2 regions of the Pseudomonas sp. FG29 genome follow, and region 1 is predicted to be linked to the other one. Evidence: predicted binding sites of a transcription regulator. Region 1 holds the regulator's gene; the other holds the start of a gene.
The links. The regulator sigma-54, encoded in region 1, starts transcription at its own class of promoters, with help from an activator protein. The targets are predictions, from matches to a motif close to ANTGGCATNNANNTTGCTNT.
Positions count from the first base shown of each region.

Region 2: the regulator sigma-54 is predicted to act here: its motif matches at 10,247-10,266, upstream of ACODS1_RS04885 (CmpA/NrtA family ABC transporter substrate-binding protein).

Region 1 covers NZ_JBMDJU010000007.1:38,170-52,936, forward strand. The annotation lists gene ACODS1_RS09885 (YhdP family protein) at 1-905, shown strand, start outside; gene ACODS1_RS09890 (carbon-nitrogen hydrolase family protein) at 964-1,812, shown strand; gene tldD (metalloprotease TldD) at 1,815-3,257, shown strand; gene yjgA (ribosome biogenesis factor YjgA) at 3,423-3,941, opposite strand; gene pmbA (metalloprotease PmbA) at 4,064-5,410, shown strand; gene ACODS1_RS09910 (HPr family phosphocarrier protein) at 5,464-5,736, opposite strand; gene rapZ (RNase adapter RapZ) at 5,752-6,609, opposite strand; gene ptsN (PTS IIA-like nitrogen regulatory protein PtsN) at 6,612-7,076, opposite strand; gene hpf (ribosome hibernation-promoting factor, HPF/YfiA family) at 7,089-7,397, opposite strand; gene ACODS1_RS09930 (RNA polymerase factor sigma-54) at 7,497-8,990, opposite strand; gene lptB (LPS export ABC transporter ATP-binding protein) at 9,127-9,852, opposite strand; gene lptA (lipopolysaccharide transport periplasmic protein LptA) at 9,852-10,391, opposite strand; gene lptC (LPS export ABC transporter periplasmic protein LptC) at 10,378-10,944, opposite strand; gene ACODS1_RS09950 (KdsC family phosphatase) at 10,953-11,474, opposite strand; gene ACODS1_RS09955 (KpsF/GutQ family sugar-phosphate isomerase) at 11,474-12,448, opposite strand; gene ACODS1_RS09960 (ATP-binding cassette domain-containing protein) at 12,695-13,504, shown strand; gene mlaE (lipid asymmetry maintenance ABC transporter permease subunit MlaE) at 13,504-14,301, shown strand; gene mlaD (outer membrane lipid asymmetry maintenance protein MlaD) at 14,301-14,767, shown strand, end outside.
Region 2 covers NZ_JBMDJU010000002.1:320,856-335,622, forward strand. The annotation lists gene ACODS1_RS04840 (glutamine--tRNA ligase/YqeY domain fusion protein) at 1-1,169, opposite strand, end outside; gene ACODS1_RS04845 (peptidylprolyl isomerase) at 1,473-1,970, shown strand; gene lpxH (UDP-2,3-diacylglucosamine diphosphatase) at 1,975-2,697, shown strand; gene ACODS1_RS04855 (LysR substrate-binding domain-containing protein) at 2,755-3,606, opposite strand; gene ACODS1_RS04860 (MFS transporter) at 3,740-4,936, shown strand; gene ACODS1_RS04865 (MiaE family protein) at 4,946-5,599, opposite strand; gene ACODS1_RS04870 (universal stress protein) at 5,755-6,618, shown strand; gene ACODS1_RS04875 (DUF1289 domain-containing protein) at 6,683-7,159, opposite strand; gene acnB (bifunctional aconitate hydratase 2/2-methylisocitrate dehydratase) at 7,563-10,172, shown strand; gene ACODS1_RS04885 (CmpA/NrtA family ABC transporter substrate-binding protein) at 10,422-11,633, shown strand; gene ACODS1_RS04890 (ANTAR domain-containing response regulator) at 11,652-12,230, shown strand; gene alaC (alanine transaminase) at 12,360-13,589, shown strand; gene ACODS1_RS04900 (hypothetical protein) at 13,767-14,150, opposite strand; gene ACODS1_RS04905 (transcriptional regulator) at 14,306-14,620, shown strand.

The sequences.
Region 1 (14,767 bases):
TCAGGCTGCCGGCCCCCGATCCTGATGCGGACAAGAGCATGTCTGCGCCCGACCCTCTGGCTGACGTCGACCCGCGCAAGATTCCGGCGCTGGACGTGCATATCGATCAGGTGCGGCGCGGGGACAAGGTGCTCGGTGCGTGGTCGCTGAAAGTGCGCCCCGAAGCACAGGGCGTTCGCTTCGATGAGCTGGATCTGGATCTGCAGGGCCTGAAGATCGGCGGCAGCGCCGGCTGGCGTGGTGAGCCTGGCAACAGCCGCAGCTGGTACAAGGGGCGTCTGCAAGGGGGGGATCTGAGCAAGATCCTGCAGGCTTGGGATTTTGCCCCCAGCGTCACCAGTGAGAGCTTCCGCGTGGATGCCGATGGCAACTGGCCGGGCTCGCCTGCCTGGTTCTCGCTCAAGCGTTATTCCGGCAATCTCGATCCGTCGCTGCGCAAGGGACAGTTCGTCGAGGTGCAGGGTTCGGCTCAGGCCTTGCGGGTGTTCGGCCTGCTCAATTTCAACTCCATTGGTCGTCGCCTGCGTCTGGATTTCTCCGACCTGCTGGGCAAGGGGCTGAGCTACGACCGGGTCAAGGGTAATCTGCAGGCGACCAATGGTCTGTTCGTCACCCGTGAGCCGATCACACTCTCCGGACCGTCGAGCAACCTGGAGCTCAACGGCAATCTCGACATGGGGAACGAGCAGATCGATGCCAAGCTGCTGGTGACACTGCCGGTGACCAACAACCTGCCGCTCGCCGCACTGATCGTCGGTGCGCCGGCGATCGGTGGTGCGCTGTTCGTCGTCGACAAGCTGCTGGGCGACAAGGTGGCGCGTTTCGCCAGCGTCCAGTACGACGTCAAGGGGCCGCTGCAGGAGCCCGAGATCAGCTTCGACAAACCCTTCGAAAAGCCGCAATGAGGCCGCGCATTGGCGTACTCTGTCGCCAGGCGAACCTGCCGCGTACAAGAGCGTACCCATGAACCTCGCTGTAATTCAGATGGTCAGTCAGGACGATGTGCTGACCAATCTCCGACTGGCTCGACGCATGTTGGAGCGCGCCGCCCAGGGCGGTGCCCGCCTGGTCGTGCTGCCGGAAAACTTCGCGGCCATGGGCCGACGTGACCTCGCCGCCATTGGCCGTGCCGAGGCGCTCGGCGAAGGGCCTATCCTGCCCTGGTTGAAACAGGCCGCGCGTGACCTCAGCTTATGGATAGTGGCCGGGACACTGCCGCTACCGCCCGATGACGATGCCGAGGGCAAGCCACGGGCCTGCTCCCTGCTGATCGACGAGGATGGCGAGCGGGCGGCGCGTTACGACAAGCTGCACCTGTTCGACGTGGATGTCAGCGATAACCGCGGTCGCTATCGCGAGTCCGACGATTTTGCTCACGGCCAGCGCATCGTCGTGGCCGACACGCCGGTTGGACGTCTGGGCCTGACGGTGTGCTACGACCTGCGCTTCCCCGAGCTGTACTCGGCGCTGCGCGAGGCCGGTGCCGAACTGATCAGCGCGCCCTCGGCCTTCACCGCCGTCACCGGCGCGGCGCACTGGCAGGTGCTGGTTCGCGCCCGCGCCATCGAAACCCAGTGTTATGTGCTGGCGGCCGGGCAGGGCGGCGAACATCCGGGGCCCAGGCAGACCTTCGGTCATTCGGCCATCATCGACCCCTGGGGCGTGGTGCTGGCCGAGCAGGAACAAGGCGAGGCGGCCTTGCTGGCCTCGCGCGACGCCGCCGAACAGGCGGCCATGCGCCAACGCATGCCGGTGCAGCAGCACCGCCGATTGTTTTCATCGGATGTACCGCGTCCGATTGTTGTGGAGTGACCATGAATACGATGTTGCAATCCGTCAGCGAGCACCTGCTCGCCCCCGGCAACCTGACCCTCGACAGCCTGAGCGCTGTGCTCGGCGAAGTCGCCGGGCCGGGTATCGATGCCGCCGACCTGTACTTCCAGAGCCAGGTTTCGGAAACCTGGGTGCTGGAGGATGGCATCGTCAAGGAAGGCAGCTTCAATCTCGACCAAGGCGTCGGTGTACGCGCCCAGTCCGGTGAGAAGACCGGCTTCGCCTACAGCAATGCCATCAGCTTGGATGCGCTGAGCCAGGCGGCGCGTGCTGCTCGTTCGATATCCCGGGCCGGGCAAGAGGGCCGTGTACAGGCGTTCGTCAGCCCGCAGGTGACGCAGCTCTATGCCGAAGGTAATCCGCTGGATGTCATGAGCCGCGCCGAGAAGGTCGAATTGCTGCAGCGTATCGACCGCGCCACCCGTGCGCTGGATCCGCGTATCAAGCAGGTGACCGTCAGCCTGGCCGGCGTCTGGGATCGGATTCTGGTCGCCGCGCATGATGGCAGCCTGAGTGCCGACATCCGCCCGCTGGTGCGTTTCAACGTCAGTGTCATCGTCGAGCAGAATGGTCGTCGCGAGCGTGGAGGCCATGGCGGCGGTGGGCGTACCGACTACCGCTATTTCCTCGAAGAGGATCGCGCCATGGGCTATGCCCGCGAGGCGCTGCGCCAGGCACTGGTCAACCTCGAAGCCATTCCTGCACCGGCCGGCACGTTGCCGGTGGTGATGGGCGCCGGCTGGTCTGGCGTGCTGCTGCATGAGGCAGTCGGCCATGGTCTGGAGGGCGATTTCAACCGTAAGGGCAGTTCGGCCTACAGCGGCAAGGTGGGCGAGAAAGTCGCTTCCAGCCTGTGCACCATCGTCGACGACGGCACCCTGGCCGGGCGCCGGGGTTCGCTCAGCGTCGATGACGAAGGCACCCTGACCCAATGCACCACGCTGATCGAGAACGGCGTGCTCAAGGGCTACATGCAAGACAAGCTCAATGCGCGCCTGATGGGCGTGGCGGCTACCGGTAATGGCCGTCGCGAATCCTACGCACACCTGCCGATGCCGCGCATGACCAACACCTACATGCTGGCCGGTGAGAGTGACCCGGAGGAAATCATCCGTTCGGTGAAGAAGGGCATCTACTGCGCCAATCTCGGTGGCGGACAGGTGGACATCACCAGCGGCAAGTTCGTGTTTTCCACCAGCGAGGCCTATCTGATCGAGGACGGCAAGATCACCGCGCCGGTCAAGGGCGCCACACTGATCGGCAATGGGCCTGAGGCCATGAGCCGGGTGTCCATGGTCGGTAACGATCTGGCGCTGGACAGCGGTGTCGGCACCTGCGGCAAGGACGGCCAGTCGGTGCCGGTAGGCGTGGGCCAGCCGACGCTGAAGATCGACGCGATCACCGTGGGCGGTACCGGCGCGTGAGTCGCGCCGGCTTGGCGATGCCTAGCAGGCCGTTGAAGAACGTAGGCGAGGCAGGCAAGACAAGGCAAAAACAGCCGAAAAAGCGCAGTTTACGTGCTGTAAATGAGCATTTTGAGGCTGTTTTTAACGCAGTATTGCCAACGCAGGTAGTTTTTCAACGGCCTGCTAGCGCAGGCCGCGCTGGATTTCGTCCAGCTCGCGGATGTACTTGAACACTTTGCGCGCGGCGGCCGGCGGCTTGTTGTGTGTGGCCTCATGCTGGGCATGACGGATCAGCCCGCGCAGATGCTGGACGTCGGCCTCGGGGTAGAGTTCGACGAAGCTTTCCAGAGCGCTGTCGCCTTCGCCGATCAGGCGGTCGCGCCAGCGCTCGAGGGCGTGGAAGCGCTCGTTGTACTCGCGGGTGGAACTGTCCACCTGGTCGATCAGGGCGAGGATCGCCTCGACATCCTGTTCACGCATCAGCTTGCCGATGAACTGGATGTGGCGTTTGCGTGCGGCATTGGCCGTGTGCTTAGGCGCTTCGGCCAGGGCACGGCGCAGGGCGTCGGTCAGCGGCAGCTTGGCCAGCAGATCCGCTTTGAGGGTGGTCAGGCGCTCGCCGAGATCCTGCAGGGCATGCAGTTCACGTTTGACCTGGGATTTGCTCTTCTCCAGAGAGAAGTCGTCATAGGAATCAGACATGGGGTGGGTCCAGAGGGAAACGCCGCCATGATAACAGCAGCGACAGGCTTCGAGCTTCTCGCTGCAGGCGAAGAACGCTTGGGGCGTGCAGCCTGAAGCGTCTTTGAAGAATTGGAGTGGTTATGAGTGAAGTAGAACTGATCGGGCCACAGGCCCTGCCGGCGCTGCAGCAGCAGGTCGAAGCCATTCTTGCCGAGGCCGCACGTCAGGGCGCCAGTGCCTGCGAGGTGGCCGTTTCCGCGGGGCAGGGGCTCTCCACTACGGTGCGTCAGGGCGAGGTGGAAACCGTCGAGTTCAACCGCGACCAGGGTTTTGGCATCACGCTCTACGTTGGTCAGCGCAAGGGTTCGGCGAGCACCTCGGCCACGGGCGAGGCGGCGATTCGCGAGACGGTGGCGGCGGCCCTGGCCATCGCCAAACATGCCAGCGAAGACGAATGCGCCGGCTTGGCCGATGCCGCCTTGATGGCGCGTGAGCTGCCGGAGCTGGATCTCTACCATCCCTGGTCGATCACGCCCGAGCAGGCCGTCGAGCAGGCGCTGAGCTGCGAGGCGGCAGCTTTCGCCGCCGATGCGCGGATCAAGAATGCCGACGGTACCAGCCTCAACACTCACCAGGGCTGCCGCGTCTACGGCAACAGCCATGGCTTCATTGGTGGTTATGCCAGCACCCGCCACAGCCTGAGCTGCGTGATGATCGCCGAAGGCGAGGGGCAGATGCAGCGCGACTACTGGTATGACGTCAACCGTCAGGGCGAGCTGCTGGCCGATGCTGCGGGGATCGGTCAGCGTGCTGCCGAGCGTGCGGTCAGTCGCCTTGGTGCGCGCCCGGTGCCGACCTGCGAAGTACCGGTGCTGTTCGCTGCCGAGCTTGCTGGCGGGCTTTTCAGCCATCTGCTGGCGGCGATCTCGGGTGGCAACCTGTATCGCCATTCCTCCTTCCTCGAAGGCGCACTGGGCCAGCGTCTTTTCCCTGAGTGGCTGAGCCTCGACGAGCGCCCGCACCTGCCGCGCGCGCTGGGCAGTGCCACCTTCGATGGTGACGGCCTGGCGACCTATGCCAAACCGTTCGTGGAGAAGGGCGAGCTGGTGTCCTACGTACTCGGCACCTACTCCGGGCGCAAGCTGGGCCTGCCCAGCACCGCCAACTCCGGTGGTGTGCACAACCTGTTCGTCACTCATGGCGACGAAGACCAGCAGGCGCTGATTCGCCGCATGGGGCGTGGACTGCTGGTCACTGAGCTGATGGGGCATGGGTTGAACCTAGTGACGGGCGATTATTCCCGTGGCGCGGCGGGCTTCTGGGTGGAGAATGGCGAGATCCAGTTCCCCGTGCAGGAAGTCACCATCGCCGGCAACCTGCGTGACATGTTCCGCCAGATCGTTGCCGTTGGCCGTGATCTGGAGCGCCGCGGCAATATCTGCACCGGCTCGGTGCTGATCGAGAAGATGACAGTCGCCGGTAGCTAAAGCGGCAGAAACGACAAGGCCACCCGTAGGTGGCCTTGTCGTTTGTCAGGCACTCATTCGCCTTCGTCGAAGTAGTTTTCGATCAGTGCGACCACGGCATCCATGGCCTCCTGATCCTGTTCGCCTTCGGTATGCAGGTGCACACTGGTGCCCTTGCCGGCTGCCAGCATCATCACGGCCATGATGCTCTTGCCATCGACCAGGCTGTCGCTGCTGCGGCCAATGCGCACCTGACAGGGATAACGGCTGGCGACACCGACGAACTTGGCGGCGGCACGGGCATGCAGGCCAAGTTTGTTGATGATGGTGATTTCGCGGGTTGGCATCGCGGCAGGGATTCCTTAGCTGAGGTCGCGGTGGCGAACCTGGACGTTCTTCAGTGACCGTTTCAGCGCTTCGTTGAGGCGGCTGGCCAGATAGACCGAGCGGTGATGGCCGCCGGTACACCCAATGGCAATGGTCACATAGGCGCGGTTGCTGGCAGCGAAGCGTGGCAGCCATTTGTCCAGATAGGCGAGGATATCCTGATACATCTCCTCGACTTCCGGTTGTGCCGCGAGGTAGTCGATGACCGGCTGATCGAGCCCGGAAAAATCGCGCAGTTCAGGTTTCCAGTAGGGGTTGGGCAGGCAGCGCGCGTCGAACACCAGATCGGCGTCCACGGGCATGCCACGTTTGAAGCCAAAGGACTCGACGAGAAAGGCCGTCCCCGTCTGTGCCTGCCCTAGCAGGCGCAGCTTCAGCGCGTCGCGCAACTGGTAGAGGTTCAGGCGAGTGGTATCGATGCGCAGGTCGGCGAGATCGATGATCGGCGCCAGCAACTGCGTCTCGTAGGCGATGGCCTCGGCCAGCGAGCGATGTTCGTTGGTTAGCGGATGACGCCTGCGGGTTTCCGAGAAGCGCTTGAGCAGGGTGTCGTCTTCGGCGTCGAGGTAGAGCACCTCACAGCGGATGCCGCGCTTGTTGACCTCGCTGAGCAACTCGGGAAAGCGGCGCAGCTGGCTCAGCAGGTTGCGTGCATCGATGGACACCGCAACCTGTGGCAGCAGCAGGTCACTGTGCGGCAGAAAACGCTCGGCCAGCTCTGGCAACAGGCTCGCCGGCAGATTGTCGATGCAGTAGAAACCGTTGTCTTCGAGTACATCGAGGGCGGTGCTCTTGCCGGAGCCGGAGCGACCGCTGACGATGATCAGGCGCATGATTATTGACCGTTCTGGATGTCCACGACGACCTGATAGAGCGCCTCGCTGGTCGGCGCCTGACGCAGGCGTTCGCGGACGTCCTGGCGGTCGAGCATGCTGGCGATCTGGCGCAGGAGTTCCAGGTGCGCGTCGGTAGCAGCCTCTGGCACCAGCAGCACGAACAGCAGATCGACCGGTGCACCGTCGATGGCGTCGAAGTCGACGGCCGTGTCGAGGCGCAACAGGGCACTGATCGGGGCGCTGCAGCCAGCCAGGCGGCAATGGGGAATGGCGATACCGTTGCCGAAACCGGTAGAACCGAGTTTCTCGCGGGCAATGAGGCTTTCGTAGATGTCCTGGTTATCCAGGTCAGCAAGATCACGAGCAACCAGGCTGGCGATCTGTTCGAGCACGCGCTTCTTACTGCCGCCCGGCACGTTCACCAAGGAACGGCCGGGGGTCAGGATGTTTTCAAGTCGGATCATGGAGGGGAAATGTCAGCGGGCTGTAGCGCCTTGCAGGCGGTCGAGCTGCTTTTCCTTGTGCTTGATGAGTTGACGGTCGAGTTTGTCGGCCAGCAGGTCGATGGCGGCGTACATATCCGTATGCTCAGCGTTGGCGACGACCTCACCGCCGGCAACGTGAAGGGTGGCTTCGATCTTTTGCTTGAGCTTCTCGACTTCCATGATCACCTGAACGTTGGTGATCTTGTCGAAGTGGCGTTCCAGTCGGCCGAGTTTCTCGCCGATGTAGTCACGCAGGGCGTCGGTCACATCCAGCTGATGTCCACTGATGTTGACTTGCATACCGCTTTCTCCTTGTTGCCTTGTGTAAGAGGCAGGTCATGAGTCGACCTACCACCGGAACACCTTGGCCTGTTCGCGTGTGCGATCAGTCTGGCTTGCTCACATCAGGCGCTTGCGTTCACTGGATGGTGCGATACCGAGAGACTCGCGGTATTTGGCAACTGTCCGACGGGCGACCTGGATGCCTTGTGCCTCCAGTAAACCAGCGATCTTGCTGTCACTCAACGGCTTTTTCGCGTTTTCTGCGGCGACCAGTTTTTTGATGATGGCGCGGATCGCGGTGGACGAGCATTCGCCGCCTTCGGAGGTGCTGACGTGGCTGGAGAAGAAATATTTCAGCTCGTAAATGCCACGTGGGGTATGCATGAATTTCTGCGTGGTGACGCGCGAGATGGTCGACTCGTGCATGCCCACCGCTTCGGCGATGTCATGCAGCACCAGGGGCTTCATGGCCTCGTCACCGTAGTCGAGGAAGCCGCGTTGATGTTCGACGATCTGCGTGGCCACCTTCATCAGGGTCTCGTTGCGGCTCTGCAGACTCTTGATGAACCAGCGCGCTTCCTGCAACTGGTTGCGCATAAAGGTGTTGTCGGCGCTGGAGTCGGCGCGTTTGACGAAGCCGGCGTACTGCGCATTGACGCGCAGACGCGGCATGGCCTCTTGGTTCAGTTCCACCAGCCAGCGGTCGTTGTGCTTGCGCACGATGACGTCCGGCACCACGTATTCCGGTTCGCTCGATTCGATCTGCGAACCCGGGCGCGGGTTGAGGCGCTGGATCAGGTCGATGACCTGCTTGAGCTCGTCTTCCTTGAGCTTGGTGCGGCGCATCAATTGGGCATAGTCACGGCTGCCGAGCAGTTCCAGGTGATCGCTGACCAGACGCTGGGTTTCGGTCAGCCAGGGCGTGCTGGCAGGCAACTGACGGAGTTGCAGGAGCAGGCATTCACGCAGATCACGGGCGCCGATGCCGGCTGGCTCGAATTGCTGGATGCGGTGCAGTACGACCTCGACTTCATCGAGTTCGATGTCCAGTTCGGGGTCGAAGGACTCGGCCACTTCCTCGAGGGTTTCCTCCAGGTAGCCGTCGTTGTTGATGCAGTCGATCAGGGTGGCGGCGATCAGCCGATCCTTGTCCGACATCGGTGCGAGGTTGAGTTGCCACAGCAGGTGGCTGTGCAGGCTTTCACCAGTGGAGGTGCGGGTGGTGAAGTCCCACTCGTCATCATCGTTGCTGGGCAGGCTGCTGGCGCTGGTCTGGTAGATGTCTTCCCAGGCAGTGTCGACCGGCAGCTCGTTGGGAATGCGTTCGCCCCACTCGCCTTCCTCCAGGTTATCAACCGTCGGAGTGGCTTCCTGGTAGCTCTCTTCCTTGCTCGGCGCGGGGGCAGCGCTTTCGGCGCCATCGGCCATCGGGTCGCTGTTGTCGAAGTCGTCGCCATCTTCCTGGCGCTCGAGCATGGGGTTGGATTCCAGCGCCTCCTGGATCTCCTGCTGAAGATCCAGAGTAGACAGTTGGAGGAGGCGGATAGCCTGTTGCAGCTGCGGTGTCATCGTCAGCTGCTGGCCCATCTTGAGGACTAGCGAAGGTTTCATTGCAGACCTTAATTTACTGGCGAGTTACGCCTTCCACATCAGGGCGCCGAAGCGCCGCCAGGAAGCAAATTATATGCCTGAAAAACGCTCATTTGCCTAGGGGCTGTCCTATTCCTGTCATGTAAATGCAGGTCATTTACAGACGGAACTCGTGGCCCAGGTATACCTCTTTCACGGTCTGGTTGGCGAGGATGGTCTGAGCATCGCCTTCTGCGATCAGTTGCCCGTCGTTGACGATGTAAGCAGTCTCGCAGATATCCAGGGTTTCGCGCACGTTGTGATCGGTGATCAGAATGCCGATGCCCTTGGCCTTGAGGTGATGGATGATCTGCTTGATATCGCCTACCGAGATCGGGTCGACACCGGCGAAGGGTTCGTCGAGCAGGATGAACTTCGGATTGGTGGCCAGGGCGCGAGCGATTTCCACGCGGCGGCGTTCACCGCCAGACAGGCTCATGCCCAGGCTGTCGGCGATATGGTGGATATGGAATTCCTGCAGCAGGTTCTCCAGTTCCGCCTGGCGGCCGCTGCGATCCAGATCCTTGCGCGTTTCCAGAATGGCCATGATGTTGTCGGCCACCGACAGCTTGCGGAAGATCGAAGCTTCTTGGGGCAGGTAGCCGATACCCGCGCGGGCGCGGCCATGCATGGGCTGGTGGCTGACGTCCAGATCATCGATCAGCACGCGCCCCTGATCGGCCTGCACCAGGCCGACGATCATGTAGAAGCAGGTGGTCTTGCCGGCGCCGTTGGGGCCGAGCAGGCCCACGATCTGGCCGCTTTCGATGTTCAGGCTGACGTCGCGTACGACCTGGCGACCCTTGTAGCTCTTGGCCAGATGCTGGGCTTTGAGAATAGCCATTACTGTTGCTGATCCGCAGGTTTGTTCTTCGGCTGGATGACCATGTCGATGCGCGGACGCGGCATGCTCACGTTGTTACCGGTGGCACGGCCCGCATTGACGATCTGGCGGCGGGTGTCATAGACGATTTTCTCGCCTTCGAAGGTGTTGCCTTCCTGGATCACCTTGGCCTGGTCGATCAGAACGATGCGCTCGTTGCTGGCGAAGTACTGAATGGTCTTGCCGTAGGCTTTGACGATCTCCTTGTCCACGGCCGGCTTCTGCTCGTAATAGGCGAGGTTGCCCACCGAGGTGAATACGTCGATGTCGCCGCTGGCGGTTTGCGTGATGGTCACGGTGTCGCCGGTGATCTTCAGGGTGCCCTGAGTGATGATCACATCGCCGCGGTAGACCGCTACGCCCTGCTTGTCATCCAGCTCTGCCGTGTCGGCCTGGATGCGGATCGGCTGGTCGCGATCGGAGGGCAAGGCCCAGGCGGCCGCGCTTCCCAATGCGGCGCCGAGGCTGATAATCAGGGGGAGGGTATTAACGAACCTCATGCTGGCCTCTTACGTTGGACTGCAGGATCATCCTGCTGTCATTCAAGTACGCTTTCATTCCTTGTGCCGTGGTCACCCCGTTGGCCGCAACGATTCTAACGGCTTGCTCGGTCTGCGCATATTCCTTGTCAGGAATCACGGTCATGCGGCTGCTGGTGATGATGGTCGGACGATTCTTGGCGTCGGTACGGGCGATACGTACATCGTCGATCAACTCGACTTCCGCTCCGCCGGGCGATACCTCGGCGCGCTTGCTGGTCACTTTCCAGGGCAGGTCGGTGCCGCGATAGAGATCCAGTTGAGGGTTCTCGACCTGGGTAACATCAGTGCTCTTGAGGTGTTCGAGTTTGTCGGCCGTCATGCGGTAATGCAGTTTGCCGTCGTCCTGGAACTGCACGGTATGAGCGCCGACTGCATAGAAGTCGATGACGTCATCGCTGGCGGCTTGCTGCGCCGTGCCGGCGCTTTCCGGTGCGATGTTCCAGTAGCCCAGCGCGCCGACCAGTACGGCGATCAGGGCGAAGATCAGGAGGTTGAGTGCTTTGCGCGGCATGCTGTGCCCTACAGGTAAGCGGCTTGTGCCGCGTCCAGCGTGCCTTGGGCACGCATGATCAGTTCGCAGAATTCGCGGGCGGCGCCCTCGCCGCCGCGGGCTTGGGTTACGCCATGGGCGTGCTGGCGGACGAAGCCGTCGGCGCTGGCCACGGCCATGCCGAGTCCGACCCGGCGAATCACCGGTAGGTCCGGCAGGTCGTCGCCAAGGTAGGCGACCTGTTCATAGCTTAGGCCGAGTTCGGCGAGCAGGCCGTCGAGGACGACGAGTTTGTCTTCGCGGCCCTGAAACAGATGCTGGATACCGAGATTGTTGGCGCGGCGTTCGACCACCGGCGTCTTGCGGCCGCTGATGATGGCGGTGCGTACGCCCGAGTTCATCAGCATCTTGATGCCGTGGCCGTCGAGTGTGTTGAAGGTCTTGAACTCGCTGCCGTCTTCCAGAAAGTACAGGCGGCCATCGGTCAGGACGCCGTCGACGTCGAATACGGCCAGTTTTACGGCGCGTGCACGTTGTAGCAGGGTATTCATCACATCACTCCTGCGCGCAGCAGATCGCCGAGGTTGAAGGCGCCCACTGGGCGATTCTTCTCATCGACAACCACCAGTGCGCTGATCTTGTTGTCTTCCATGATTTTTAGAGCCTCTGCCGCGAGCATTTCCGCATGCACCGTCTTGCCGTGGGCGGTCATGACCTCGTCGATACTGGCAAGACGCACGTCGATGCCCTTGTCCAGGGCGCGGCGCAGGTCGCCATCGGTGAAGATGCCGGCCAGGCTCCCGTCATTTTCCAGGACGGCGGTCATGCCCAGACCTTTCTGGGTCATTTCCAGCAGGGCGTCGCGCAGGCTGGTGCCGCGTTGCACCAATGGCAGCGTATCGCCCGCATGCATGACGTTCTCTACCTTGAGCAGCAGGCGCCGACCCAGTGCGCCACCTGGGTGAGAGAAGGCGAAGTCTTCGGCGGTGAAACCGCGCGCTTCGAGCAGGGCGATGGCCAGTGCATCACCAAGTACCAGGCTGGCCGTGGTAGAAGAGGTGGGGGCCAGGTTCAGCGGGCAGGCTTCCTGCGATACGCGGGCATCCAGATTCACCTCTGCGGCCTTGGCCAGCGGCGATTCCGGGTTGCCGGTCATGCTGATCAGGCGGATGCCCAGGCGCTTGATCAGGGGCAGCAGGGTGACGATCTCGGCAGTGCTGCCGGAGTTGGACAGCGCCAGGACGATGTCGTCACGGGTGATCATGCCCATGTCGCCGTGACTGGCCTCGGCCGGGTGCACGAAGAAGGCCGCGGTGCCGGTACTGGCCAGGGTCGCGGCGATCTTGTTGCCGATATGGCCCGACTTGCCCATGCCCACCACAACCACACGCCCCTTGGCGCCCAGGATCATTTCGCAGGCCTTGACGAAATCGGTGTCGATGCGTGGCAGCAGTTCCTGCACCGCCTCGAGTTCCAGGCGGATGGTGCGGCGGGCGGTTTCGATCAGGTCGTGGGGCTTGTTCATTGGGAAGCGTAAGCGGCTTTTTACGAAAAAGGCGGAGATTATACCGATAAAGCGTGTCCTACTCACCCTCTACGAAATGCAGAGTAGTCCGCAAAGCTGTCGTGAATCTGAACGCGAAAAACGGGCGCGCTGGGCCAGTATCGCGGCAAATGCTATAGTCCGCCGCCATTTCGGCCATCCAGCAGCTGTGTCTCCGTGCATGGGAGGTGGCGTCTGCCAGGAAGGCTTGATTTTCAAGGAGTCTAGATGAGCGCCGAACACGATTACGCGATCGAGCTGCAAGGCGTCAGTTTCCGGCGTGGGGCGCGGGCCATTTTCGACAATGTCGACATCCGCATTCCGCGCGGCAAGGTCACCGGCATCATGGGGCCCTCCGGTTGCGGCAAGACCACGCTATTGCGGTTGATTGCCGCGGAGTTGCGTCCGGCCGCCGGTGATGTGCGGGTCGCCGGTGTCAGTCTGCCCAAGCTGTCGCGTGAAGAGCTTTTCGACATGCGCAAGCAGATGGGCGTGCTGTTCCAGAGTGGCGCGCTGTTCACCGACCTCGACGTCTTCGAGAACGTCGCCTTTCCGCTGCGGGTGCACACTCAGCTGCCGGAAGAGATGATTCGGGACATCGTCTTGCTCAAGCTGCAGGCCGTTGGTCTGCGCGGTGCAGTCGAGCTGATGCCTGACGAGTTGTCCGGCGGCATGAAGCGGCGCGTGGCCCTGGCGCGTGCCATTGCCCTGGATCCGCAAATCCTTCTGTATGACGAGCCATTCGTAGGGCAGGATCCGATCGCCATGGGCGTCCTGGTGCGGCTCATTCGTCTGCTCAACGATGCATTGGGTATTACCAGTGTGGTGGTGTCCCATGACCTGGCCGAAACTGCCAGCATTGCCGACTATATCTATGTCGTTGGCGATGCTCAGGTGCTGGGGCAGGGAACGCCGGCCGAGCTGATGGACTCCGATAATCCGCGAATCCGTCAGTTCATGAAGGGGATTCCGGATGGCCCGGTACCCTTCCACTATCCGGCTGCCGACTATCGCGACGATCTGTTGGGGAGACTTTGATGCGCAAGACTTCTCCGCTCGAACGGCTGCGCCTGTTCGGTCGTGCGGGTATCGACGTGGTGGCGACGCTGGGGCGCTCGGTGCTCTTTCTCGGTCATGCCGTGTTCGGTCGCAGCAGTGCCGGCAAGCCGCTGCAACTACTGATCAAGCAACTCTACTCGGTGGGCGTGCTGTCGCTGGCGATCATCGTGGTGTCTGGCGTCTTCATCGGCATGGTGCTGGCTCTGCAGGGTTACAACATCCTGGTCAGCTATGGCTCCGAGCAGGCGGTCGGGCAAATGGTCGCGCTCACGCTGTTGCGCGAATTGGGGCCGGTGGTAACGGCATTGCTGTTCGCCGGGCGCGCTGGCTCGGCGCTGACTGCCGAGATCGGCAATATGAAATCCACCGAACAGCTCTCAAGTCTGGAGATGATCGGTGTCGACCCGCTCAAGTACATCGTTGCGCCGCGCCTGTGGGCGGGTTTCATCTCCATGCCGCTGCTGGCCATCATCTTCTGCGTGGTCGGCATCTGGGGCGGAGCGATGGTTGCCGTGGACTGGTTGGGTGTCTACGAGGGTTCGTTCTGGGCCAATATGCAGAACAGTGTTTCCTTCCATGACGATGTGCTCAATGGCGTGATCAAGAGCATCGTCTTCGCATTCGTGGTGACCTGGATCGCCGTGTTCCAGGGTTACGACTGCGAGCCCACTTCCGAAGGTATCAGCCGCGCGACCACGCGTACCGTGGTGTACGCCTCGCTGGCCGTGCTCGGGCTGGACTTCATTCTGACCGCTTTGATGTTTGGAGATTTCTGATGCAAAACCGCACGCTGGAGATTGGTGTCGGCCTGTTCCTCCTGGCCGGCCTGCTGGCCCTGCTGCTGCTGGCCTTGCGCGTCAGTGGCCTGAGTGTCGGCGCGGCCACTGATACCTACAAGGTCTACGCCTACTTCGACAACATCGCCGGGCTGACCGTGCGCGCCAAGGTGACCATGGCTGGCGTGACCATCGGCAAGGTAACGGCCATCGATCTGGATCATGACAGCTATATGGGGCGTGTGACCCTGGAGCTGGACAGCGATGTCAACAACCTGCCGGAAGACTCCACGGCTTCGATCCTGACGGCTGGGCTGCTCGGTGAGAAATACATCGGGATCAGCGTCGGCGGCGACGAAGCCGTGCTCAAGGATGGCAGCACCATCCACGACACCCAGTCCGCGCTGGTGCTGGAAGACCTTATTGGTAAATTCCTGCTCAATTCGGTCAATAAAGACGAAGCCAA
Region 2 (14,767 bases), on a different contig from region 1:
TCGATGTAGATCTCGCGGGAGAACGGCAGCACGCGCACGCCCATGTCCTGCTTGGGATGGCGCGGCAATTCGAGGTTCTCGACCTGGCCTTCCGGGTAATTGGTGATCACCACTTTCAGCGGCTTGAGCACGCACATGGCGCGCGAGGCGTTGGCGTCCAGATCGTCACGGATGGCGAACTCGAGCATGCCGATATCCACAAGACCGCCGGCGCGGTTGACGCCGATCATGTCGCAGAAGGCGCGGATCGAAGCCGGGGTATAGCCACGGCGACGGTAGCCGGACAGGGTCGACATGCGCGGATCGTCCCAGCCATTGACGTGCTTCTCGTCGACCAGCTGCTTGAGCTTGCGCTTGCTGGTGATGGTGTAGTTCAGGTTCAGGCGGGCGAATTCGTACTGACGCGGCTGCGCCGGCACCGGCAGGTTGGCCAGGAACCATTCGTACAGCGGGCGGTGATCTTCAAACTCCAGGGTGCAGATCGAGTGGGTGATACCCTCGATGGCGTCCGACTGACCGTGGGTGAAGTCGTAGCTCGGGTAGATACACCACTTGTCACCGGTCTGGTGGTGATGAGCGTGGCGAATGCGATAAAGGATCGGGTCGCGCAGGTTGATGTTCGGCGAAGCCATGTCGATCTTGGCGCGCAGCGAACGGGCGCCATCGGGGAACTCGCCGGCTTTCATACGGGCGAACAGGTCGAGGTTTTCCTCGACACTACGTTCGCGGAACGGACTGTTCTTGCCAGGCTCGGTCAGGTTGCCACGGTATTCGCGCATTTCCTCGGCATTGAGGTCGCAGACGAAGGCCTTGCCGGCCTTGATCAGCTCGATGGCCCAGGCATGCAGCTGGTCGAAATAATTGGAGGCGTAGCGTTCCTCACCGGCCCACTTGAAACCCAGCCACTCGACGTCGGCCTTGATCGCGTCGATGTATTCCTGGTCTTCCTTGGCCGGGTTGGTGTCGTCGAAACGCAGGTTGCACTGGCCGCCGAACTCTTCGGCCAGGCCGAAGTTCAGGCAGATGCTCTTGGCATGGCCGATGTGCAGGTAGCCGTTGGGCTCCGGCGGAAAGCGGGTCACGATCGTGGCGTGCTTGCCGCTGTCCAGGTCTGCCTGAACGATGGGACGCAGGAAGTTGGCAGCTTTTTCGACGGTAGGCTTGCTCATGGTGTCCTTAACAATACTGGCGCGGCACAGGGTAGGCCGCTTCGGGCAAAGTCCGTATCATAACCAACCTGTCAAGCCCCTGACAGGGTGCATGCCACCCTGTTAGCAGGCTGTTGAAAAACTACCTGCGTTGGCAATACTGCGTTAAAAACAGCCTCAAAATGCTCATTTACAGCACGTAAACTGCGCTTTTTCGGCTTTTTTTGCCTTGTCTTGCCTGCCTCGCCGACGTTTTTCAACGGCCTGCTAGGGCTGTTCACCTCGGGGCCACTGGCCTGAATCTGCCTCATCACGGATACGATCATGATCAAACTGCACACCAACCACGGCGTCATCACCCTGAACCTGTTCGCCGACAAGGCCCCGGAAACCGTGGCCAACTTCGAGCAATACGTGAAGGAAGGTCATTACGACGGCACCGTTTTCCACCGTGTGATCGGCAACTTCATGATCCAGGGCGGCGGTTTCGAGCCGGGCATGAAGCAGAAGCCGACCCGCGCACCGATCAAGAACGAGGCCAACAACGGCGTGGCCAACAAGGTCGGCACCATCGCCATGGCGCGCACCATGGAGCCGCATTCGGCCAGCGCACAGTTCTTCATCAACGTCGCCGACAACAGCTTCCTCAACCACAGCGCGCCGACCGTTCAGGGCTGGGGCTACGCCGTATTCGGTGAAGTGGTCGAAGGCATGGACGTGGTCGAGAAGATCAAAGGCGTCGCCACCACCATGAAATCCGGCCACCAGGACGTACCGGTGGAAGACGTGATCATCGAAAAGGCTGAAATCGTAGCCGAGTAAGTCGATGATCCTGCTGATCTCCGATCTGCACCTCGAAGAGAAACGCCCGGACATCACCCGGGCGTTTCTGCATTTTCTCGCCACCCGCGCGCGTCAGGCCGAGGCGCTGTACGTCCTCGGCGACTTCTTCGAAGTCTGGATCGGCGACGACGGCATGACGCCCTTCCAGCACGAGATCGCCCGCGCCCTGCGCGAGCTGAGTGATGCCGGCACGCGTATCTACCTGATGCACGGCAATCGCGACTTTCTCATCGGCAAGCGCTTCTGCCGCGAGGCGGGTTGCACCCTGCTGAAGGATCCGACCCTGGTGCATTTGGGTGGCGAGCCGGTGCTGCTGATGCACGGCGACAGTCTGTGCACCCTCGACGTCGGCTATATGAAACTGCGCCGCTGGCTGCGCAATCCGCTCAGCCTGCTGATCCTGCGCAACCTGCCGCTCGCCACCCGGCAGAAGCTGGCGCGCAAGCTGCGCAACGAAAGCCGCGCACAAACGCGGATGAAGGCCAGCGATATCGTCGACGTCACGCTCGAGGAAGTGGTCAGGGTAATGGCCGAGCACGGCGTGCGCACGCTGATCCATGGCCACACCCACAGGCCGGCGGTGCATGAACTGGAAGTCAACGGCCAAGCGGCGCGGCGCATCGTGCTGGGGGACTGGGATCGCCAGGGCTGGGCGCTGCAGATTGACGGCGCGGACTGGCAGCAGGCGCCCTTCCCGCTCAGTTGATCACGGCTAGGATCTGTTGACGCTTCGCTCGCGGTCGCGCCGAAACGTCAACAACCCCTAACCCACGCGATATTGCGGGCTTTCCTGGATGGTCTGTGCCAGGCGCCGGGCGGCCTCATTGACCTGATCGGCGACAAACAGGGTGATATCCGTCGCGGGCAGCCCAGGCAGGGTTTCGATCACCCGCAGATCCGGCTCCAGGGTCGAACGTGGCACGATGCCTACCCCTATCCCGGCACGCACCGCAGCCAATACCCCGGCGCGGCTTTGGCTGGCAAAGGCGATGCGGTAAGGAATGCCGGCTGCGGCGAGTGCCAGGCAGGCCGAGTCACGGTGCAGGCAACCCTCGACGAATACCGCCAGCGGCAAGGGCGTACGCTCGTGGAGCGCATGGGCATCGGTGCGCACCCAGACCAACTGATCGCGAAACAACCGGTTCCCGCCGCCGGAAGCCACGGACATCTCCGCCAACGCCAGATCCAGCTTGCCCTCTGCCACGCGTGCCGCCAGGTATTCGGGGCGATGATCACAGAGCACCTCCAGGCTGGCCTCGGGATAACTCAGCACGAAGGCTTCCAACAGCGGCGTGAGCGTGCGCGTGGCGTACTGGTCATGGGTGCCCAGGCGCACCCGCCCACCCACATCGGCATGGCGAAAGCTTCCCAGCACGCGGTCATGCAGGTTGAGCAATTGCTGGGCGTGGGCTTTCAACTGCTCCCCGGCATGCGTCAGCCGCACGCCGTACTGCCCACGCTGCAGCAACTCGGTCGCCACCAGGGCCTCCAGACGGCTGAGTTGCATGCTGATGGTCGACGGGGCGCGATGCAGGCGCAAGGCCGCACTGGTCAGGTTGAGCGTCTCGGCGACCACCACGAAGGTACGCAGCAGGGCTATGGGCAGGTCGCGCATCGCAGAATTCAGCTTTGTTGAAGGCGGCGATCAATATTTATCGTTTCCGCGAACTCTGGCAAGTCTCTATGTTAGGCACCATCCGCTGCCTGCGGATGCCCAGCCAACCTTCTCGGAGCCAGAATCCATGCGGATGCCCGCCACGTTCGCCTTGAACCAGATCGTCAGCCATGGATTCGGCATGTTCCTGTTCGCTGCCGTACTGCCCTTCATGGGGGCATCGATCGGCTTCAGTGCCTGGCAACTGGCGACCATCGGCGCCCTCACCCAGTTGGCCTATCTGGGCGGCGCCCTGCTGCTGGGCACGCTTGGCCATCACCTGGGCACCAGCCGCCTGGCACTGCTGACCGGCATCATCAGCAGTTGCCTGCTGTTCATGATGTCGCAACTGCGCGCCCCCATCGTCATCAGCTTGGTGCTGACCTGCCTGGCGGCCAGCGCTGCGATCAGCTGGGGCTGCATCGTCGAGATTCTGAGCCGCTGCGCCCGCCCCGAGGATCGCGCCACCTACCTCTCCTGCGCGTCCAGCGGTACGGCCTGGGGGTATGCCATCAACGGCCTGCTGATACTGCTGGTGGTACCGGCGCTCGGCTGGCAGATGAGCTGGCAGCTCGCCTCGCTGTTCGGCGCGCTGGTGGTGTGCCTGACCTGGCACCTGCTGCGGCACCTGCCGAAGATGCAGGGAGCGCAGCAGGACAATCACGAGGCGATGCTTGCGCCCCGCCGCCTGCTGGCTGCCATCCTCGGTGAGCGCACCGCCCTGATCGCCTGCCTGATCTGCCTGCTGGTCGGGTTCACCACCATGCCCTTCTCCTACTGGCTCAACACCTATCTGGATGAACTCGGCTTGCCAGCCACGCTGGGCGGTTATACCTGGGCGATGGTAGGCGGCACCGGCATGCTCGCCGGCCTGATCATTGGCAGACTGGCCGACCGCAAGGGCCATGGCATGGCACTGCTGGTGATCTTCAGCATTTTTGCACTGGGCCTCTGGGCCTTTGCCCAGGATCCAGGGCGCTGGGCACTGGCGGCGGGCTTTGGTTATGGCCTGATGTATTTCCCGATGTGGGGCATCGTCGCCGGCTGGGTCAATCGCCGCTACGCATCCACAGCCACCATGCAGATCAGTGGTATCTGCATGGTGACTTTCGGCCTGGGCGGAGCATTGGGCAATCTGCTGACCGGCTATGTGCGCGACACCACCGGTTCACTGGAAAGCGTGTTCTTCGCTCTGGCCGGCATTTCCTCGCTGCTGGTGCTACTGGCGTTGCTCATCCTGCGCGGGGACAAGGCCTCGCTGGCGCCGCCGACAGCGGCGGGTACCTGCTGATGTAGAGCGCTAAAGGGGTATGCCACTGTGGAAACGGAACTGCTCATCCGGCGAGGTGATCAGTTCCTGCTCCACCGCACGCACCACCTCGATACGCGCATCCACGTCAGCGGCGTCACCATACAGATAGGCAAGCTTGAGATAGCCGCGGTAGTGGCGCCCTTCACTCTCCAGCAAGCCGGCGTAGAACTTGGCCAGCTCGGCATCCAGACGCGGCACCAGCGCGGCGAAGCGCTCACAGGAACGCGCCTCGATGAAGGCACCGACCACCAGCACGTCCACCAGCCGCTCCACCTCGCCACCGCGCAACAAGGCCCGCAGGCCGGCGGCGTAGCGCGAGGCCGAAACATGGCGAACCTCGATACCACGCCCGCGAATGATCTTGCTCACCTGCTCGAAGTGCACCAGTTCCTCACGGGCCAAACGCGACATTCTCGCGGTCAATTCGGTCTTGGTCAGGTAACGCCCCATCAGACTCAGGGCCGTTTGCGCGGCCTTGTATTCCAGGTTGCGGTGGTCGAGCAGAAGGATTTCCTGCTGGCGCAGGGCCTCGTCCAGCCAGGCGTCGGGGGTAGCAACGCCACCGAGAAACGCGAGAATTTCCTGCAGAATAGTGACAGGTTCCTCGGTATTACTCGGAACATGCTGGGCATTTGACATCATGATTGAAGCGCTCTCGGTGCTGGCGAGGTTGAACATGGCGGGCCATTATACGAGTGGCAGGCCACACGACCAGCGCGCTTGATACAGGTCAAGAAGTCGCTGGCGACGACGCACCTATAGTTGAACGATCGATGTTCATTCTCAGGGAGACGATCATGCAAGCGATCCGTAGCATTCTGGTGGTGGTGGAGCCCCAGCATCCCGAAGGCCTCGCCCTGAAGCGGGCAAAACTGATAGCAGGCGTCACCCAGTCGCACCTGCACCTGCTGGTCTGTGACAAGAAGGGCGATCACAGTGCCCTGCTCAACGACCTGCGCAGCAACCTGGCCCAGGAAGGCTTCAGCGTCACCACCCAGCAAGCCTGGCATGACAACCTGCACCAGACCATCATCGCCATCCAGCAAGCCGAAGGCTGTGGCCTGGTGGTCAAGCAACACCTGCCGGACAACCCCTTGAAGAAGGCGATCCTCACCCCGGAGGACTGGAAACTGCTGCGCTACTGCCCGGGCCCGGTGCTGATGGTCAAGACCGACACGCCCTGGACCGGCGGCATCATTCTCGCCGCCGTCGACGTCGGCAACGCCGACAGCGAGCACCGCACGCTGCATGCCGGCATCATCAGTCATGGCTACGACATCGCCGGCCTGGCCAAGGGCGATCTGCATGTGATTGCCGCTCACCCATCGCCGATGCTCTCCGCTGCCGACCCAACCTTCCAGCTCAAGGAAACCATCGAGGCTCGCTACCGTGAGCAATGCAAAAGCTTCCAGGCCGAATACGACATCAGCGACGAACGCCTGCATGTCGTGGAAGGCCCGGCAGACGTCCTGATCCCGCAGGTCGCCCATCAACTCAAGGCGGCGGTCACGGTAATCGGTACGGTCGCTCGCACCGGCCTTTCCGGTGCGCTGATCGGCAACACGGCGGAAGTGGTGCTGGATTCGCTGGAAAGCGATGCCCTGGTGCTCAAGCCAGATGAAGTCATCGCTCACCTCGAAGAACTGGTGGCACAGCGCTGACCCATGCCGGAAACGAAAATGCCGCTCAGCAACGAGCGGCATTTTTCTTTATCCAGAAAGCGGACTAGACCCGCAGCTCCAGCCCTTCGCGGAGAAACTTTGGCGCGATATAGCGCTCATAATGCGCCTCGGACAACAGGAAGAACTCGCGGTCGATGGCATCGCGCAGCTCGGTTAGTGCCCAACCGCGAAACTCCGGCAGCAGCACCATGCCATAGGCCTCCAGTTGATTGATCATCCGCGCGCCGCGCGCAATCAACTGGTAAGCCCAGCAGTAAGGGGACTGCTGCGGCAGGAAGCGGATCTGCCGCTGCTCGAGCTGCGTCCGCAGGCGCCCCTCATCGAAGACCTCCAGCTTGGCCGTCATGACCTGCACAAGGAGCGCCTCGAGACGAGACCAGACCGCACGCTTCTCTTGCTCGTCATAGCTGTTCCAGTTGATCACTTCGTGATGGAAACGCTTGCATCCGCGGCAGACGACATCGCCGTAGACGGTCGAGCAAAGACCTACGCAAGGTGTCTTGATACGCTGATTGGACATGGCAGGGCGATACGAAAGGCAGAACGGCCCCGCATCTTAGCCCTTTGTCTAATCCAGTTCACCCCTGGCGAGCGCTGGACATCGGCTTAACTTTATCTGCGCTTTCCAGTAGAATCGGCCCGCCTTTTAAGGCGCCAATGTCCGTTGGAAGCTGTTTTCAAAGCGTCACGAGCACAGTCGATCCTTGTAGGTACGATGGCGATGCAGCCGTTTGGAGTCCCCCCGAACGTCTGCATCGACCAGCAACGCTACCGTCCTACAGGCGTAAAACTTTGAAAGCAGCTTCTGGAAGAAACTCGTGAAACCTCGGCTGCTCGGCCCATAAAGCCGAAATGCGCTTGGTTCATGGCTTTCTGGATCGCGTCCCGGACAACCCTTTGGGACCACTGATGAGGGTAATACTGTGCTTGAAGCCTATCGCAAACACGTAGAAGAGCGTGCCGCCCTGGGAATCGTTCCCCAGCCGCTGAACGCCGAGCAGACTGCTGGCCTGGTCGAACTGCTGAAGAACCCGCCGGCTGGCGAAGAAGAATTCCTGCTGGATCTGATCACCAATCGCGTGCCGCCAGGCGTCGACGAAGCCGCCTACGTCAAGGCCGGTTTCCTCTCCGCTGTCGCCAAGGGCGAAGCCTCCTCCCCGCTGATCAGCAAGGCCCGTGCCGTCGAACTGCTGGGCACCATGCAGGGCGGCTACAACATCGCCACCATGGTCGAACTGCTGGACAGCGCCGAACTGGCCACTGTTGCCGCCGAGCAACTCAAGCACACCCTGCTGATGTTCGACGCCTTCCACGACGTCGCCGAGAAAGCCAAGGCTGGCAATGCCAACGCCAAGGCCGTGATGCAATCCTGGGCTGACGGCGAGTGGTTCAAGGCCCGTCCGGCCATCGCCGAGAAGTACACCCTGACCGTGTTCAAGGTGCCTGGCGAAACCAACACCGACGACCTGTCCCCTGCCCCGGACGCCTGGTCGCGCCCTGACATCCCGCTGCATGCCCTGGCCATGCTGAAGATGGCCCGTGACGGCATCGAGCCCGAGCAGCCGGGTTCGGTTGGCCCGCTGAAGCAGATCGAAGCCGTTCGCGCCAAAGGCTTCCCGGTTGCCTACGTCGGTGACGTGGTCGGTACCGGTTCTTCCCGTAAGTCCGCCACCAACTCGGTGCTGTGGTTCTTCGGTGACGACATCCCCTACGTGCCGAACAAGCGCGCTGGTGGCTTCTGCTTCGGCACCAAGATCGCCCCGATCTTCTACAACACCATGGAAGATGCCGGCGCCCTGCCGATCGAATTCGACTGCACCAACCTGGCCATGGGCGATGTCATCGACGTCTACCCGTACAAGGGCGAAGTTCGCCGTCATGGCAGCGATGAGCTGGTCACCAACTTCGAACTGAAAACCGAAGTGCTGCTCGACGAAGTCCGCGCTGGCGGCCGTATCCCGCTGATCATCGGCCGTGGCCTGACCGAGAAGGCTCGTGCCGAACTGGGCCTGGGCGCTAGCGACCTGTTCAAGAAGCCGGAAGCACCGGCTGACAGCGGCAAAGGCTTCACCCTGGCACAGAAGATGGTTGGTCGCGCCTGCGGTCTGCCGGAAGGCCAAGGCGTACGTCCGGGCACCTACTGCGAACCGAAGATGACCACCGTCGGCTCGCAAGACACCACCGGCCCGATGACCCGCGACGAGCTGAAAGACCTGGCGTGCCTGGGCTTCTCCGCCGACCTGGTGATGCAGTCCTTCTGCCACACCGCCGCCTATCCGAAGCCGATCGACGTCACCACCCACCACACCCTGCCGGATTTCATCCGCACCCGTGGCGGCGTATCCCTGCGTCCGGGCGACGGCATCATCCACAGCTGGCTGAACCGCATGCTGCTGCCGGACACCGTCGGCACCGGCGGTGACTCGCACACCCGCTTCCCGATCGGCATTTCCTTCCCGGCCGGTTCCGGCCTGGTGGCCTTCGCCGCTGCTACCGGCGTCATGCCGCTGGACATGCCGGAATCGGTGCTGGTGCGCTTCAAAGGCAAGCTGCAACCAGGCATCACCCTGCGTGACCTGGTACATGCCATTCCTTACTACGCCATTCAGCAAGGCCTGCTGACTGTCGAGAAGAAAGGCAAGAAGAACATCTTCTCCGGCCGCATCCTGGAGATCGAAGGTCTCAACGAGCTGACCGTCGAGCAGGCTTTCGAGCTGTCCGACGCCTCCGCCGAGCGTTCCGCTGCCGGTTGCACCATCAAGCTGCCGGAAGAATCGATCGCCGAGTACCTGAAGTCCAACATCACCCTGCTGCGCTGGATGATCAGCGAAGGCTACGGTGATCCGCGCACCCTCGAGCGCCGCGCCCAAGCCATGGAAGCCTGGCTGGCCAAGCCAGAGCTGCTGGCTGCCGACGCCGATGCCGAGTACGCCGCCGTGATCGAGATCGATCTGGCCGACGTCAAGGAGCCGGTACTCTGCGCGCCGAACGACCCGGACGACGCCCGTCTGCTGTCCACCGTCGCTGGCGACAAGATCGACGAAGTGTTCATCGGTTCGTGCATGACCAACATCGGTCACTTCCGTGCTGCCGGTAAGTTGCTGGACAAGGTCAAGGGCGGCATTCCGACCCGTCTGTGGCTGGCCCCGCCAACCAAGATGGACGCTCACCAACTGACCGAAGAAGGCTACTACGGCATCTACGGCAAGGCTGGCGCGCGCATGGAAATGCCAGGCTGCTCGCTGTGCATGGGTAACCAGGCGCGCGTACAGACCGGTTCCACCGTGGTCTCCACCTCGACCCGTAACTTCCCGAACCGCCTGGGCGACGCCACCAACGTCTACCTGGCTTCGGCTGAGCTGGCCGCAGTGGCTTCGATTCTCGGCAAACTGCCGACCGTCGAGGAGTATCTGCAGTATGCCAAGGACATCGACAGCATGGCTGCCGACGTCTACCGCTACCTGAGCTTCGATCAGATCGCCGAGTTCCGCGAAGCCGCCGAAAGCGCCAAGATCCCGGTCGTTCAGGCCTGATCCTCTAGCGTTTGAAAAGAGCCCCGCCCCGTGCGGGGCTTTTCATTTGTGCCTGCCTTGCTCGACCTCTACGGCCTGGCATAGGCATTGCTTCGTTGCGAGACATACGCCCTTCCAACGGTGGAAGGCGCTTTCGACAATGGCGTCGTTCTGGTGCATGCCTGCGCTACAGGTAGGTGCCGGTACGACGTTTTTTTATGGCTGACGCTTGGCCAATGAGCGGCGGCGGCAAGCTTGCAAGGACACCCAATGAGCGAACTCGACACCCCACGCGACGCTGACCAGGCCTGGGCGCATGGCAGCGGCGCCCCGGAAAAGCGCGTGTTGAACATCGGTTTCATGGCTTTGAGCGATTCGGCATCCGTGGTCGTCGCGGCCACTCAGGGCTTTGCCGAAAAGCACGGCCTTAGCCTGCGCCTGCAGCGCCAGGCATCCTGGGCCGCCTTGCGCGATCGCCTGATCAGTGGCGAACTGGATGCCGCTCACTGCCTCTACGGCTTGATCTATGGCGTACAGTTGGGGCTCGACGGTGGAATGCCGAGCAACATGGCGGTACTCATGGGCCTCAATCAGAATGGGCAGAGCATCAACCTGTCGCGAGCCCTGCAACAGGCCGGCGTGACCAGCGGTGAGGCACTGGCACAGCGCACGCACCAAAGCAGCGCACGCATGAAGTTTGCCCAGACCTTCCCCACCGGCACCCATGCCATGTGGCTCTACTACTGGCTTGCCAGCCAAGGCATTCACCCGCTGCAGGATGTGGACAGCGTGGTGGTGCCGCCGCCACAGATGATCGAGCACCTGAAAGCGCAGCGTATCGATGGCTTCTGCGTTGGCGAACCCTGGACCGCCAAGGCCGTAGAGGACGATCTCGGCTGCATGCTCACCACTACCCAGGCGATCTGGCCGGATCATCCAGAGAAAGTACTTGGCAGCACCCGCGCCTTCGTTGAGCAGTACCCCAATACCGTGCGCGCCCTTATCATGGCCGTCCTGGAAGCCAGCCAATTCATCGATGCCAACGAGGAAAATCGACGCAGCACGGCGCAACTGCTCAGCGGCAGCGAGTATGTCGATGCGCCGTTGTCCGCGATCCTGCCGCGCTTTCTCGGCCATTATCAGGACGGTCTCGGCAACGCCTGGCAAGACGCCCATCGCCTGCGCTTTCACGGCGAGGGCGCAGTCAACCTGCCCTACCTGTCCGATGCCATGTGGTTCATGACCCAGTTCCGTCGCTGGGGATTGCTGCGCGAGGATCCGGACTACCTCGGCATCGCCCGGCAGGTGCAACAACTGGAACTCTACCGACAGGCTGCAGAGGCACTGGGCATCGCCTGCCCCGGACCGATGCGCAGCAGCATGCTCAAGGACGGTCCACGCTGGGATGGCAGCGATCCGGCAGGTTACGCGCGCAGCTTCGCCCTGCATGCCATGACCGACCACCCCGCGCTCAGCGCCTGACGTGCAGGAGAGCCCATCATGCTGCGCATCCTGCTGATCGATGACACCCCGAAAAAAGTCGGCCGCCTGAAGAACGCGCTGATCGAGGCGGGCTTCGAGGTAATCGACGAATCCGGCCTGACCATCGACCTGCCCGCTCGCGTCGAAGCCGTGCGCCCCGACGTGATCCTCATCGACACCGAATCCCCAGGCCGCGATGTCATGGAACAGGTGGTGCTGGTCACGCGTGACCAACCTCACCCCATCGTCATGTTCACCGACGAGCACGACCCCGGCGTGATGCGCCAGGCGATCAAGAGCGGCGTCAGCGCCTACATCGTCGAAGGTATCCATGCGCAACGCTTGCAACCGATCCTCGACGTCGCCATGGCCCGCTTCGAAAGCGACCAGGCGCTACGCGCCGAACTTCAGGCGCGTGATGCTCAGTTGGCCGAACGCAAACGCATCGAACTGGCCAAAGGCCTGTTGATGAAGATGAAAAGCTGCGACGAAGAAGAGGCCTACACCCTGATGCGCCGCCAGGCCATGAGCCGCCAGCAGAAGCTGATCCAGGTGGCCGAACAGATCATCGCCATGCACGACATGCTCGGGGGCTGACTGTTACGCCTGCGCAGCGCCTGACTGTACTGGACAGCCCTATTCATCGCGAAGTATTGTCGGCGGCGGCTACAGCAGTGGCCAACGTCGCTCGGACGGTTCCGGGCGCTTACGTCTCTCGAGGAAATCATGGCTGATAACGCCAAGCGCCGCTTTGCGCGCATCGATCGTCTCCCCCCCTACGTTTTCAACATCACCGCTGAACTGAAGATGGCCGCACGTCGTCGCGGTGAGGACATCATCGACTTCTCCATGGGCAACCCCGACGGTGCGACTCCGCCGCACATCGTCGAAAAGCTCGTGCAGGTTGCCCAGCGTGAAGACACCCACGGCTACTCCACCTCCCGCGGTATTCCGCGCCTGCGCCGCGCCATCTCGCGCTGGTATCAGGAGCGCTACGCGGTGGAGATCGACCCGGAAAGCGAGGCCATCGTCACCATCGGCTCCAAGGAAGGCCTGGCCCATTTGATGCTGGCTACCCTCGATCATGGCGACACCGTGCTGGTGCCCAACCCCAGCTATCCGATCCATATCTATGGTGCGGTGATCGCCGGCGCGCAGGTGCGCTCCGTGCCGCTGGTGCCGGGTGTGGATTTCTTCAACGAACTGGAACGCGCCATCCGCGAGTCGATCCCGAAGCCAAAGATGATGATCCTCGGCTTCCCCTCCAACCCTACCGCGCAGTGCGTGGAGCTGGACTTCTTCGAGCGCGTGGTCGCCCTGGCCAAGCAGTACGACGTGCTGGTGGTGCACGACCTGGCCTACGCCGACATCGTCTATGACGGCTGGAAAGCGCCATCGATCATGCAGGTGCCGGGCGCCAAGGACATCGCGGTGGAATTCTTCACCCTGTCCAAGAGCTACAACATGGCCGGCTGGCGCATCGGCTTCATGGTTGGTAACCCGGAACTGGTCAGCGCCCTGGCGCGGATCAAGAGCTACCACGACTACGGCACCTTCACCCCGCTGCAGGTAGCCGCCATTGCCGCTCTGGAAGGCGACCAGCAATGCGTGCGCGATATCGCCGAGCAGTATCGCCAGCGCCGCAACCTGCTGGTCAAGGGCCTGCACGAGATCGGCTGGATGGTCGAGAACCCCAAGGCCTCGATGTACATCTGGGCCAAGATTCCCGAGGCCTATGCTCACCTGGGCTCGCTGGAGTTCGCCAAGAAGCTGCTGGCCGAGGCCAAGGTCTGCGTATCACCAGGCCTGGGCTTCGGCGATTACGGTGACGACCATGTGCGCTTCGCCCTGATCGAGAACCAGGATCGTACTCGTCAGGCACTGCGGGGCATCAAGGCCATGTTCAGAGCAGATGGATTGTTGCCGGCGAAAAAAGTCAAAGCCGATAACGAGTGAAACGAGGGCGCCGCACACAGACCGTGTGAAAACGTAGCGAGCGAAGGTCAGGCAAGGCAAAAAACGGCGAAAAAGCGCAGTTTACGAGCTGTAAATGAGCATTTTGAGCCGTTTTTTAACGCAGCATGGCCAAGCGTAGTAGTTTTCACACAGTCTGGCACAGGCGCCCTTTTCATTTCAGCCGGAATAATCCAAAGCCGTCCAATTGCGACTCAGCGCCTGAGACAACACGCACTGCGGGCTCTCCAGTGCCTCATTGAACACCAGGGTCGTTTCACCCTCGGCCTCGCCATGGCGCTCGGTGAGCCACTGCAACTTGCCGCAGTTAGGGGTCTCGATTACATAGCTGGCCGCCACGGCCGAGTGGTACCCAGGCAAGTGGATGACATCCAGCACCTTGCCCGCCTCTTCTATGCGCCGACCGTCGGAAACCAGGACGGCCCAGGCCTGCTCGCCGTCGATGACCAAATAGGCACCATTGGCCTGGGGGCGCTCGACCTGGGGTTGCGCGCACCCACCCAGCATCGCCAATAGCACAATCGTCATGAGCATCTGTTGCATTGCCTGTCACTCCTCTCATCAGGGCGCCCTTCAGGGATCGGGCGGGTCGATGTTGCTGCAGTGACCCAACTATTACTCGATACTGTTTATTTGTACAGTACTTTTAGTTTAGGCTTGAACGACAGATCAATGACCGTTTGCACAGGAGCATCAACATGCTGGACGTATTGCAGGTGAAGCATCAGGTGAACCGCATGCCGCTGGAACGAGTGCGTGGCATGGTCGAGGAACTGCAGCGAGAGGGCCTGGTAATGGAAGGCCGCACGCCCTTCAATCGCCTGCACTTCAATACCTGCTTCGCCGAGATCGAGGCCCTGCTGCAACGTGCCGGCTACCACCGGCAACTCGATGTGGTCGGCTATCAGGGGCAGGCCTATGCCTTGTTCGATCCCGCCCGCTGGGAGGCGGTCGAGGTGCTGCGATGGCTACGCGACTTCGTCGACGAGGCGCGCAGCGTGCCTGCTTCCTGAAAGCATCTGGAACCCGTCCGCAGCCAGAGGCGAACGCGAGCGTCCATCGCTTGCGCCTTCGAGCAGCTATTGGCCACTATCGAAGCGCTCTAAATCGGGCATGAGCAGCGGAACCAATCGCTTCGCTGAGACACGAAAGGGAGTTTC